2 regions of the Weizmannia sp. FSL W8-0676 genome follow, and region 1 is predicted to be linked to the other one. Evidence: a T-box and tRNA genes for the amino acid it is inferred to sense, from the RefSeq annotation. Region 1 holds a T-box; the other holds one or more tRNA genes.
The links. The T-box of region 1 lies ahead of pheS (phenylalanine--tRNA ligase subunit alpha). A T-box ahead of a tRNA ligase gene usually reads a tRNA of that ligase, here a tRNA-Phe.

Region 1 (4,770 bases):
CCACATTGTTGTGCGGGCGGATTCCTTCTGCCATGAGCCGTGCCTGCATCCAGAGCGGGGACGGGCCGATTTTCACATTGCGGATGACTTTTAATGTGTAAAGCGGCGCCGCTTCTTTTGCATCGACGCGGACCGAAATGGCATCAGCAGCTTTATCGGCTGCTTCCTGCACTTTTGTTTCCGGCAATTTCACATCTTTCCCGAGTATCGCCGCCACTTCGTAAGCAACACCGAGCATGCTCATGCAGTCCGCCCGGTTCGGGGTGAGGCCCAGTTCGATAATGGTGTCATCCAATCCTAAAAGCGGCAGCACATCCTGCCCCGCTTCCACATCATCCGGGAACACATAAATGCCGTTTGCGTACTCTTTTTGGACGAGCTTGCTTTCAACACCGAGTTCCTGCAGCGAGCAGATCATCCCGTTCGACTCCTCGCCGCGCAGTTTCGAACGTTTGATTTTCACATGCCCCGGCAGCCAGGCGCCCGGTTTGGCAACAGCAACTTTCTGCCCTTTATCGACGTTTGGCGCGCCGCAAATAATCTGGACAGGCTCGCCTTCCCCGATATCGACCAGGCATTTGTTTAATTTATCGGCGTTCGGATGCTTTTCTTTTTCCAATACATGCCCGACAACGACATTTTTAATGCCTTCCCCCTTAAATGCCACGCTTTCGACTTCAATGCCGGTCCGCGTAATTTTTTCAGCCAATTCTTCCGGCGAAATGCCGTCCAAATCCACATATTCTTGCAGCCATTTATATGAAACAAACATGTTTGACCCTCCTTATTCTTGTACGGAAAACTGCCGTAAAAAACGAATGTCATTTGTATAAAAGTGGCGGATGTCATCAACGCCGTATTTCAGCATCGCAATCCGCTCCGGCCCCATGCCGAATGCAAAACCGGTATATTTTTCCGGATCAAAGCCGGACATCCGTAATACGCGCGGGTGGACCATGCCGGCGCCCAAAATTTCAATCCAGCCGGTGCCTTTGCATACATGGCAACCGTGCCCGCCGCACATCTTGCATGAAATATCCATTTCAACACTCGGTTCGGTGAACGGGAAAAAGCTCGGGCGCAGCCGGATTTCGCGGTCTTCGCCGAATAATTTTTTCGCAAATACTTCCAACGTCCCTTTTAAATCGGCCATCGTGATGTTTTCGTCAACAACCAGCCCTTCAATTTGCATAAACTGGTGGGAATGTGTCGCATCATCATTGTCGCGGCGGTACACTTTCCCCGGGCAGATGATTTTGACCGGCCCTTTGCCGTGATGCTTTTCCATTGTCCGCGCCTGGTTCGGTGAAGTATGGGTCCTAAGCAGCATTTCATCGGTTATGTAAAAGGTATCCTGCATATCGCGTGCCGGGTGCCCTTTCGGCAGGTTCAGCGCTTCAAAATTGTAGTAATCGGTTTCCACTTCCGGCCCCTCGGCAATGGTATAGCCCATCCCGATAAACAAGTCTTCGATTTCCTCAATGACTTTTGTAAGCGGATGGTGGCTGCCTGCTTTTACCGGGCGGCCCGGCAGCGTGACATCAATTTTTTCGGATGCCAGTTGCCTCTCGACGGCTTCTGCTTCCAATGCCGCCTGTTTCTTTTCAATACCTGCTTGAATGGCGGCACGCACTTCATTGGCGAGCGCGCCCATTTTCGGCCGTTCTTCCGCTGGCAGCTTCCCCATGCCGCGCAAAACTTCCGTAATCGGGCCTTTTTTGCCGAGATAGGCGACACGGATCCCGTTCAGCGTTTTTAAATCAGCAGCCGCTTCAATTTTGGCAAGCGCTTCGGTTTGCAGTGCTTTCAACGTTTCTTCCATTTTTTGTACCTCCTTTAGGTTTTGGGCGTTAAAAAAGCCCCGCCCTGGAAAAGGGACGAGGCTAATGGTTCGCGGTACCACCCTAGTTAACATAACTAAATTATGTTCGCTTCATTTCAATAACGGCTTTTAACCGTCCCGCCTTTACATTGCAAGCAATGGTCCAAGCGGCAACTCGAGGGGTGAACTTCGCTTCATTTCCCCATAAAAATGCTTCCAGTCTGCGGCATTTTCTCCCTGCATGGCGAAGATCAAACTACTTTTCCCTGTCATGGTTTTTATCATTTTTCAGTTATTTTTTATTATAGCGGGAAATGCCCGCAATTTCAAACGGAAAGTGACAATAGGCATGGGCCCGGCCGTTTTGGCACGGAATATTTCCCGTTTTCCGCAATAAATGGACGCTTTGGCCACGCGGTTGTCCCTGTTTATCCTGGCCAAACAACGCAGCCGCCCTCATGAAAAATCGTCTGCCTCGATTGCCTTTTGGCGCCTATCCTGAAAAATGGTGCCGGCTGTTTTTCATCTTCTTCTGGTGCCGCGTTCACCGCATGGATAAGGCCTGCTTTTCTGCCTCAAACACGGGGCAGCAAAGGTGGCATCCATTATTTCCGCCAAAGGTTACGCCCGCATTGCAAAGTCATACATTAAAATGCCGGCTGCCACCGCAACATTCAGCGACTCACTTTTGCCGAAAATCGGGATGGACAGGTTTTGTTCCGTTTGCGCAAGCAAGCCGGGGTGTACGCCGCTTCCTTCATTGCCGACAAGGATCGCAAAGGCATCGCCTGGATTTACATCGCGAAAAGTTACGCCGTTTTCAAGCGCTGTTCCGTAAACCGGCACTGCCGCTTCGTTCAGTTTTTCAATCCACATGTTTAAATCGCCTTTTAAAAGCCCGACGTGGAGATGGCTTCCTTGTGCCGCACGCAACACTTTCGGGCTGTACGGATCCGCCGTGCCGTTGCCGAAAATAACGGCATCAAACCCGGCTGCGTCCGCCGTCCGGATCATCGTGCCGGTATTGCCAGGATCCTGCACGGCATCAATTAAAAGATAACGCCTGCCGATGATTTTGGACGGCTGTTTTTTCATCCGGCACACGGCAAAAATGCCTTGCGTCGTTTCTGTATCGGCAAGTGTTTTGCTGATTTCATGCGTGACAGTTATCACCGGCACCCCTTCCGTATTCCAGCGGTTTGGCAGGTCTACGCCTTCTTCAACGATGATTTCTGCCACCACTTCCTCTTTCAGCGCTTCTTCGACAAGATGGAACCCTTCCAGCAAATAAGTAAATGTTTTTTCGCGTTCTTTTTTCGCGGCGAGTTTTTTCCAATGCTTTACTTGCGGATTTTGCAAGGATTGTATGTATTTCAACGTGTTTGCTCCCTTTTCGTTAAGTTTTCCTTGGAATAGTATACATAAAAATAGTGGCCATGTGAAATGCTAGCAGTGAAACGATCAAAGGAGCTGAACCGAAATGGATTTGGACTTGCGGAAAGCAGTCATTCACAATGTAAAAGATGACACGCAGGATCAGTTAAAAGATACGATTGTCGATGCCATTCAAAGGGGCGAAGAAAAAATGCTCCCGGGGCTCGGCGTCCTCTTTGAAATCATTTGGAACCATGCGGATACACAGGAACAAAAAATGATGCTGGAAACGCTCGAGCAGGGGCTGGGACAGATGTAACAAGGGAGCGGAAAGAGCCGCTCCTTTTATATGTGCACCGGCTTTTCCAACCCGTTTACAGTTGCAATGAAGGATGCTAGATTCCTTTTATGCCGGCCGTAACCGATCGGCACTTTGTTTAACTGAATGGAAGACAAAACGACAAAAAATCCGATAATAGAAGCGCTTATTTCCTTGTTGTACGTTTTTACCTCTAGATTGCCGATCTCCTGCAGATGGATCCTTTTTCTGATCCAAAAATAAAGAAAGAAAAGATGAAAAAGCACACAAGCCGCTATACTGTACAGCGCCGTCCAGACATAAACATCATCAATATGCTTGTCTTTTGCTAACATCATAAATGCAACAAATGCGTCAAACGCAGCCTTGTACATAAAAATAACGGCGGCAATACTTGAGAACCTCCAGCTGAAAGGACGGCTCGGAATAGATAAAAGGATTGAAAGTACATGCACGATAAACAACAGGATTTCAAGGCGAAATACCCGTTGCCAAAAAGGAGACAAGTTTTCCCATCCGATATTTCCGCCATTTACAAATTTGTATGCGACTCCGATCATCACCAAAGAATAAACAAACAATGCGCATAAAAATTTCCGCAGATCGGAAAATGTCAGCAACCGGCTTCTCGCATCAGCATTTAAAATGAGCAAAAATTTTTCTTCGGTTAATTTTTTCACTACATCCCCCCGTGCTCTATTTATGGGCTGGCTGAACGAATCAAATTTGGTCAGATACAAGCCAAATTTGATTCGTTCAGCAAGCCCTACTTGTAGAAACAAAAAGCCCCCGGGTTGGGTGCATGTACATTAACCTCTTAACATATTCATAATATGGTTAATTTCTGTGTCATGCTTGCCGGATTTCCCGCTAAGAAACTCAATATCGCCCTTAATGCCTTTGATTTCATTTGAAACAACTGTAAAAATGCTTTTATGTTCTTCCAGTTTATCGTTTGTGAATTTAAAATTGCTTCGCAGTTCCAAAGCAAGGTTGTCTACTTTCGTTTCAATGCGTTCCTGCCCTGCTTTTAAGCTGGAAACATCACTCTTCAAACTGGAAACATCGCTCTTTAAACCGGACACATCACTTTTCAAACTGGAAACATCGCTCTTTAAACCGGACACATCACTTTTTAAATCTCTCAATTCATGAAGAATTTGCTGCAAAACCTCATCCATCATTTTACCTCCTTCCTTTTTCAAATAGTATATCACAAAGATTGCTTTTCCTACTATCTATCATTTCTGTTTGT
Region 2 (4,770 bases), 390 kb from region 1:
GCATCCTGGGGCTGTAGTCGGTCCCAAGGGTTGGGCTGTTCGCCCATTAAAGCGGTACGCGAGCTGGGTTCAGAACGTCGTGAGACAGTTCGGTCCCTATCCGTCGCGGGCGCAGGAAATTTGAGAGGAGCTGTCCTTAGTACGAGAGGACCGGGATGGACGCACCGCTGGTGTACCAGTTGTCTTGCCAAAGGCATCGCTGGGTAGCTATGTGCGGAAGGGATAAGTGCTGAAAGCATCTAAGCATGAAGCCCCCCTCAAGATGAGATTTCCCACAGTTTATACTGGTAAGATCCCTGAAAGATGATCAGGTTGATAGGTCCGGGGTGGAAGCGCGGCGACGCGTGGAGCTGACGGATACTAATCGATCGAGGACTTAACCAAATAGAAAAGTGAAGGCCGCCTTGAAAAAGGTGCGCTGGAGCTAGACAATTCTCAAAGTTAGAAGTAAAAACGCATTCTCCGTTTACAGTTTTTTCTCCCATCCGGTTTTCAGGGAATCACATAATTCCTGTTGATAAGAAATGAAAACTTTGTTATAATGATTTTTGTCATTAAGGTCCGGTGGCGATGGCGGAAAGGTCACACCCGTTCCCATCCCGAACACGGAAGTTAAGCTTTCCAGCGCCGATGGTAGTTGGGGGTTTCCCCCTGCGAGAGTAGGACGCTGCCGGGCTTGTATTCCGCAGTAGCTCAGTGGTAGAGCAATCGGCTGTTAACCGATCGGTCGTAGGTTCGAATCCTACCTGCGGAGCCATCATGGAGAGCTGTCCGAGAGGCCGAAGGAGCACGATTGGAAATCGTGTAGGCGGCTAAAAGCTGTCTCAAGGGTTCGAATCCCTTGCTCTCCGTCATGATCCATATGGCCCGTTGGTCAAGCGGTTAAGACACCGCCCTTTCACGGCGGTAACACGGGTTCGAATCCCGTACGGGTCATCATTATAACTGGAGGATTAGCTCAGCTGGGAGAGCGTCTGCCTTACAAGCAGAGGGTCGGCGGTTCGATCCCGTCATCCTCCACCATTTTATCATCGCGGGGTGGAGCAGTCTGGTAGCTCGTCGGGCTCATAACCCGAAGGTCGCAGGTTCAAATCCTGCCCCCGCAATTTACATATAAAGGTCCCGTAGTGTAGCGGTTATCACGCCTGCCTGTCACGCAGGAGATCGCGGGTTCGATTCCCGTCGGGACCGCCATCCATTTTACATAATTGTGGCTCGGTAGCTCAGTCGGTAGAGCAAAGGACTGAAAATCCTTGTGTCGGCGGTTCGATTCCGTCCCGAGCCACCATTTGGCCGGTCTAGCTCAATTGGTAGAGCAACTGACTTGTAATCAGTAGGTTGGGGGTTCAAGTCCTCTGGCCGGCACCACGCAATATGGAGGGGTAGCGAAGTGGCTAAACGCGGCGGACTGTAAATCCGCTCCCTCAGGGTTCGGCGGTTCGAATCCGTCCCCCTCCATTTTTTAAAGGGGCATAGTTTAAAGGTAGAACAGAGGTCTCCAAAACCTCCAGTGTGGGTTCGATTCCTACTGCCCCTGCCATTATGATGGCGGTTGTGGCGAAGTGGTTAACGCACCGGATTGTGGCTCCGGCATTCGTGGGTTCGATTCCCACCATCCGCCCCATATTTATTGGGCCATAGCCAAGCGGTAAGGCAACGGACTTTGACTCCGTCATGCGCTGGTTCGAATCCAGCTGGCCCAGTATGCGGAAGTAGTTCAGTGGTAGAACATCACCTTGCCAAGGTGGGGGTCGCGGGTTCGAATCCCGTCTTCCGCTCCATTGATGGCGGCATAGCCAAGAGGTAAGGCAGAGGTCTGCAAAACCTTTATCACCGGTTCGATTCCGGTTGCCGCCTCCATCATATCATGCCGGTGTGGCGGAATTGGCAGACGCGCACGACTCAAAATCGTGTTCCTTCGGGAGTGTCGGTTCGACCCCGACCACCGGTATAATAGCATCACATTGAAAGCTGATGCCAAATGGAACGCTTCTCAAGATAAAGAGAAGCGTTTTTTTATTGCAATTATATTATTGAAGCCGAGGCCAATTTAAGTGGCTGCTTGAAAGCGTACACTTGTGAGTATCTATAGTTGTTTAACTTGTACAAAAAGGGAATTGATCTAATAAGAAAGGTTTGGAAATACTATCTTAGATTTTCCTTTTATAATGAGAACAGAACTGGGCAGCCTACTATTTACTAGGGTTGTTTTTTCTTTTTTTTACCGTAATCGTCCCATCTTTTTCAAGATAGGCCTGGTCAATTTCATCAAGCAAAAATACGCCCTGCTTTCTCAATAACTCCGACAGTTGATTCATATCAATTTTATTTTTTTTCAGTACGACTTTGTTAATTTTTCCTTTATCGATAATCACCGTTTTATCCCCGATAAGGAATTTTTCCAGTTTATCATAGCGATAAATGAGGATGTCAAAAATGATTTTAATGATGACCTAAACAGAAAGCATCACAAGAATGTAGTACCATTTTACACTTGAGTCATAAAGGCCGTTGCCGACGATTTCAGACAGCATTATGCTCCAGATGAAGTCGATTGGCGTAAGGTTTGAAATGCTTTTGGCGCCGGTACATTTTAGACAAAAAATGAGCGCAAGAAAGCCCATAATCAATTTTAATAAGTCCATGCCAATTTGCATCGCTAACCCCCTCCTTTAAAAGGTCCGGTTTTCTCTCGATTGTTCACTTTTACGGGGCTTTCCAACGATTGATCCAGTTATGCATACTGCTTCAACAAGCAGTCTATTTTCCATTTCGCCAACTTCATGAAGTTTGGATACCAATGCTCTTTCTGCTGCTTCTATTGGGAAGCTTGTACCCGAAACACCCAACGCCCATGGGTCCGATCATACGAGCACTGTTTTTCATTGCATTTTCCCTTAATTTCAGTATCATAAACGAACGTTCTCATCATTGGGATACACCGGACAGGTTAGGCAAATCATTTTGTTTTGGGAATCTGTTATTTTACAATAGATCTATCTTCACGAGTAGAAGGAAAGGAAGCGGACAATGGGTAGTCAAAAAAAGTTGAATGACGTTGCATTTTCGGTTTTAGATTTGATCCCCGTTTTATCTGGAAAGACACCGGCAGATTCGTTTAAAAATAGCCTAAGCCTCGCACAGCATGTTGAAAATTGGGGCTACAAACGATACTGGCTCGCGGAGCACCATAATATGGTGGGAGTAGCCAGCTCTGCAACGGCTGTTTTAGTCGGGTATATAGCGGCAGGGACGAAAACCATCCGTGTCGGGTCTGGCGGTGTGATGCTTCCAAATCATGCACCGCTTGTCGTGGCTGAGCAGTTTGGAACACTGGGTTCCATCTATCCAGGCAGAATTGATCTCGGCCTTGGCCGTGCGCCGGGTACAGACCAATTGACAGCTGCGGCGCTCAGAAGGAATTTAAGGGGCGGGGAAATGGATTTTCCGGATAATGTCCAAGAACTGATGAACTATTTTCTCTCGGATAAAGAACGCAGGACGTATGCACGGGCCGTCGTGGCAGAAGGGGTGGATGTTCCGGTTTGGCTTCTTGGGTCAAGTACATACAGTGCCACACTTGCTGCCAGGCTCGGCCTGCCGTTTTCGTTTGCAAGCCATTTTGCACCAGCGCAATTGTTTGATGCTTTATACCTTTATCGGGAGAACTTCAAACCGTCCAAGTATTTGCAAAAGCCATATGTGATTGCGTGTGTGAATGGCGTAGCAGCTGACACAGATGCAGAAGCAGAAAGGATCGCAACAAGCCTGTACCAGTTTTTCCTCGGCGTTATCCGTGGAAAATCGCAGACGCTGCAGCCGCCTGTCGATAGCATGAACGGGATTTGGACTCCGTTTGAAAAAGAAGCGGCATTGCGTCAGCTTGAATATGCTTTTATCGGTTCAAAACAGACAATCAAAGAGAAAATGGAAGAATTTTTGGATGATACACAGGTCGATGAGTTGATGTTTGTATCGCATATTTACAACCATGAAGAGCGGCTGCGGTCTTATGAGATCCTAAGTGAACTGAAGGAAGATCATATGTGAATAGGGGAGCTGTTTTGCTTCCCTTTTTCACACAATGGTTATTGACATTTTTTACGATCTGGATATAATTATAAAAGTGACATAACAAACAGTTTTGTTTGAGATTCATAGGATCATGCCGGTGTGGCGGAATTGGCAGACGCGCACGACTCAAAATCGTGTTCCTTCGGGAGTGTCGGTTCGACCCCGACCACCGGTATCAAAAGATCACATTTCAGTTTTTCGGTAAAACGTTCCTTATAATCTAGTAAGGAGCGTTTTTTCATTTTCCGGAAGAAGTCACTCTCTTCAATCGGTGAAGGGCAGAAGGTAAGGGATGAATTTCGGTTTGCATTTACTAAAGCAGCTCTGAGGAGTAAAAATTTTTCGTGATAATTTAACTATTCCCCCCCCAAAAATGCGGCTAAATATGTAATAATTTAAATAATTAGAGCTTGCTGGACGAATATTTTGGCATGGCTTAGTGACAAGTCGAATACAAGCTAAAATTTGATTCGTTCAGCAAGCCCTAATTAAACTTGGCTGTTTTGAGGGGGTTTTTATTTTGGTTACTAGAAAAGAAAAAAGAAATCGTGAAAAAGAAGCAAATTATTTTTTCGAGTTCCTTAAAATTCAGAAGCATTTTTTCAAAGACCTGATGAATAACCTAAAAAAGGTAGCAGACCACCGACATCAAAGCTATATCACTTATGGTCCAGAGGTCCTTTTATTTACGATGAT

Region 2: it has a tRNA-Phe gene. The T-box ahead of pheS (phenylalanine--tRNA ligase subunit alpha) is inferred to sense a tRNA for this amino acid. The anticodon was not compared.

The regions. Positions count from the first base shown of each region.
Region 1 is NZ_CP151954.1:2,047,450-2,052,219, forward strand. Features, by position in the region: gene pheT (phenylalanine--tRNA ligase subunit beta) at 1-772, opposite strand, end outside; gene pheS (phenylalanine--tRNA ligase subunit alpha) at 785-1,822, opposite strand; T-box leader at 1,871-2,104, opposite strand; gene NST20_RS10110 (RNA methyltransferase) at 2,444-3,199, opposite strand; gene sspI (small acid-soluble spore protein SspI) at 3,303-3,515, shown strand; gene NST20_RS10120 (hypothetical protein) at 3,542-4,195, opposite strand; gene NST20_RS10125 (hypothetical protein) at 4,325-4,696, opposite strand.
Region 2 is NZ_CP151954.1:2,437,120-2,441,889, reverse strand. Features, by position in the region: rRNA gene NST20_RS12160 (23S ribosomal RNA) at 1-384, shown strand, start outside; rRNA gene rrf (5S ribosomal RNA) at 561-676, shown strand; tRNA gene NST20_RS12150 (tRNA-Asn) at 683-757, shown strand; tRNA gene NST20_RS12145 (tRNA-Ser) at 762-851, shown strand; tRNA gene NST20_RS12140 (tRNA-Glu) at 865-936, shown strand; tRNA gene NST20_RS12135 (tRNA-Val) at 948-1,023, shown strand; tRNA gene NST20_RS12130 (tRNA-Met) at 1,033-1,106, shown strand; tRNA gene NST20_RS12125 (tRNA-Asp) at 1,119-1,194, shown strand; tRNA gene NST20_RS12120 (tRNA-Phe) at 1,213-1,288, shown strand; tRNA gene NST20_RS12115 (tRNA-Thr) at 1,293-1,368, shown strand; tRNA gene NST20_RS12110 (tRNA-Tyr) at 1,377-1,458, shown strand; tRNA gene NST20_RS12105 (tRNA-Trp) at 1,467-1,540, shown strand; tRNA gene NST20_RS12100 (tRNA-His) at 1,549-1,624, shown strand; tRNA gene NST20_RS12095 (tRNA-Gln) at 1,632-1,703, shown strand; tRNA gene NST20_RS12090 (tRNA-Gly) at 1,707-1,781, shown strand; tRNA gene NST20_RS12085 (tRNA-Cys) at 1,787-1,860, shown strand; tRNA gene NST20_RS12080 (tRNA-Leu) at 1,870-1,951, shown strand; gene NST20_RS12075 (YetF domain-containing protein) at 2,193-2,405, opposite strand; gene NST20_RS12070 (hypothetical protein) at 2,454-2,657, opposite strand; gene NST20_RS12065 (LLM class flavin-dependent oxidoreductase) at 3,031-4,050, shown strand; tRNA gene NST20_RS12060 (tRNA-Leu) at 4,168-4,249, shown strand; gene NST20_RS12055 (transposase family protein) at 4,595-4,770, shown strand, end outside.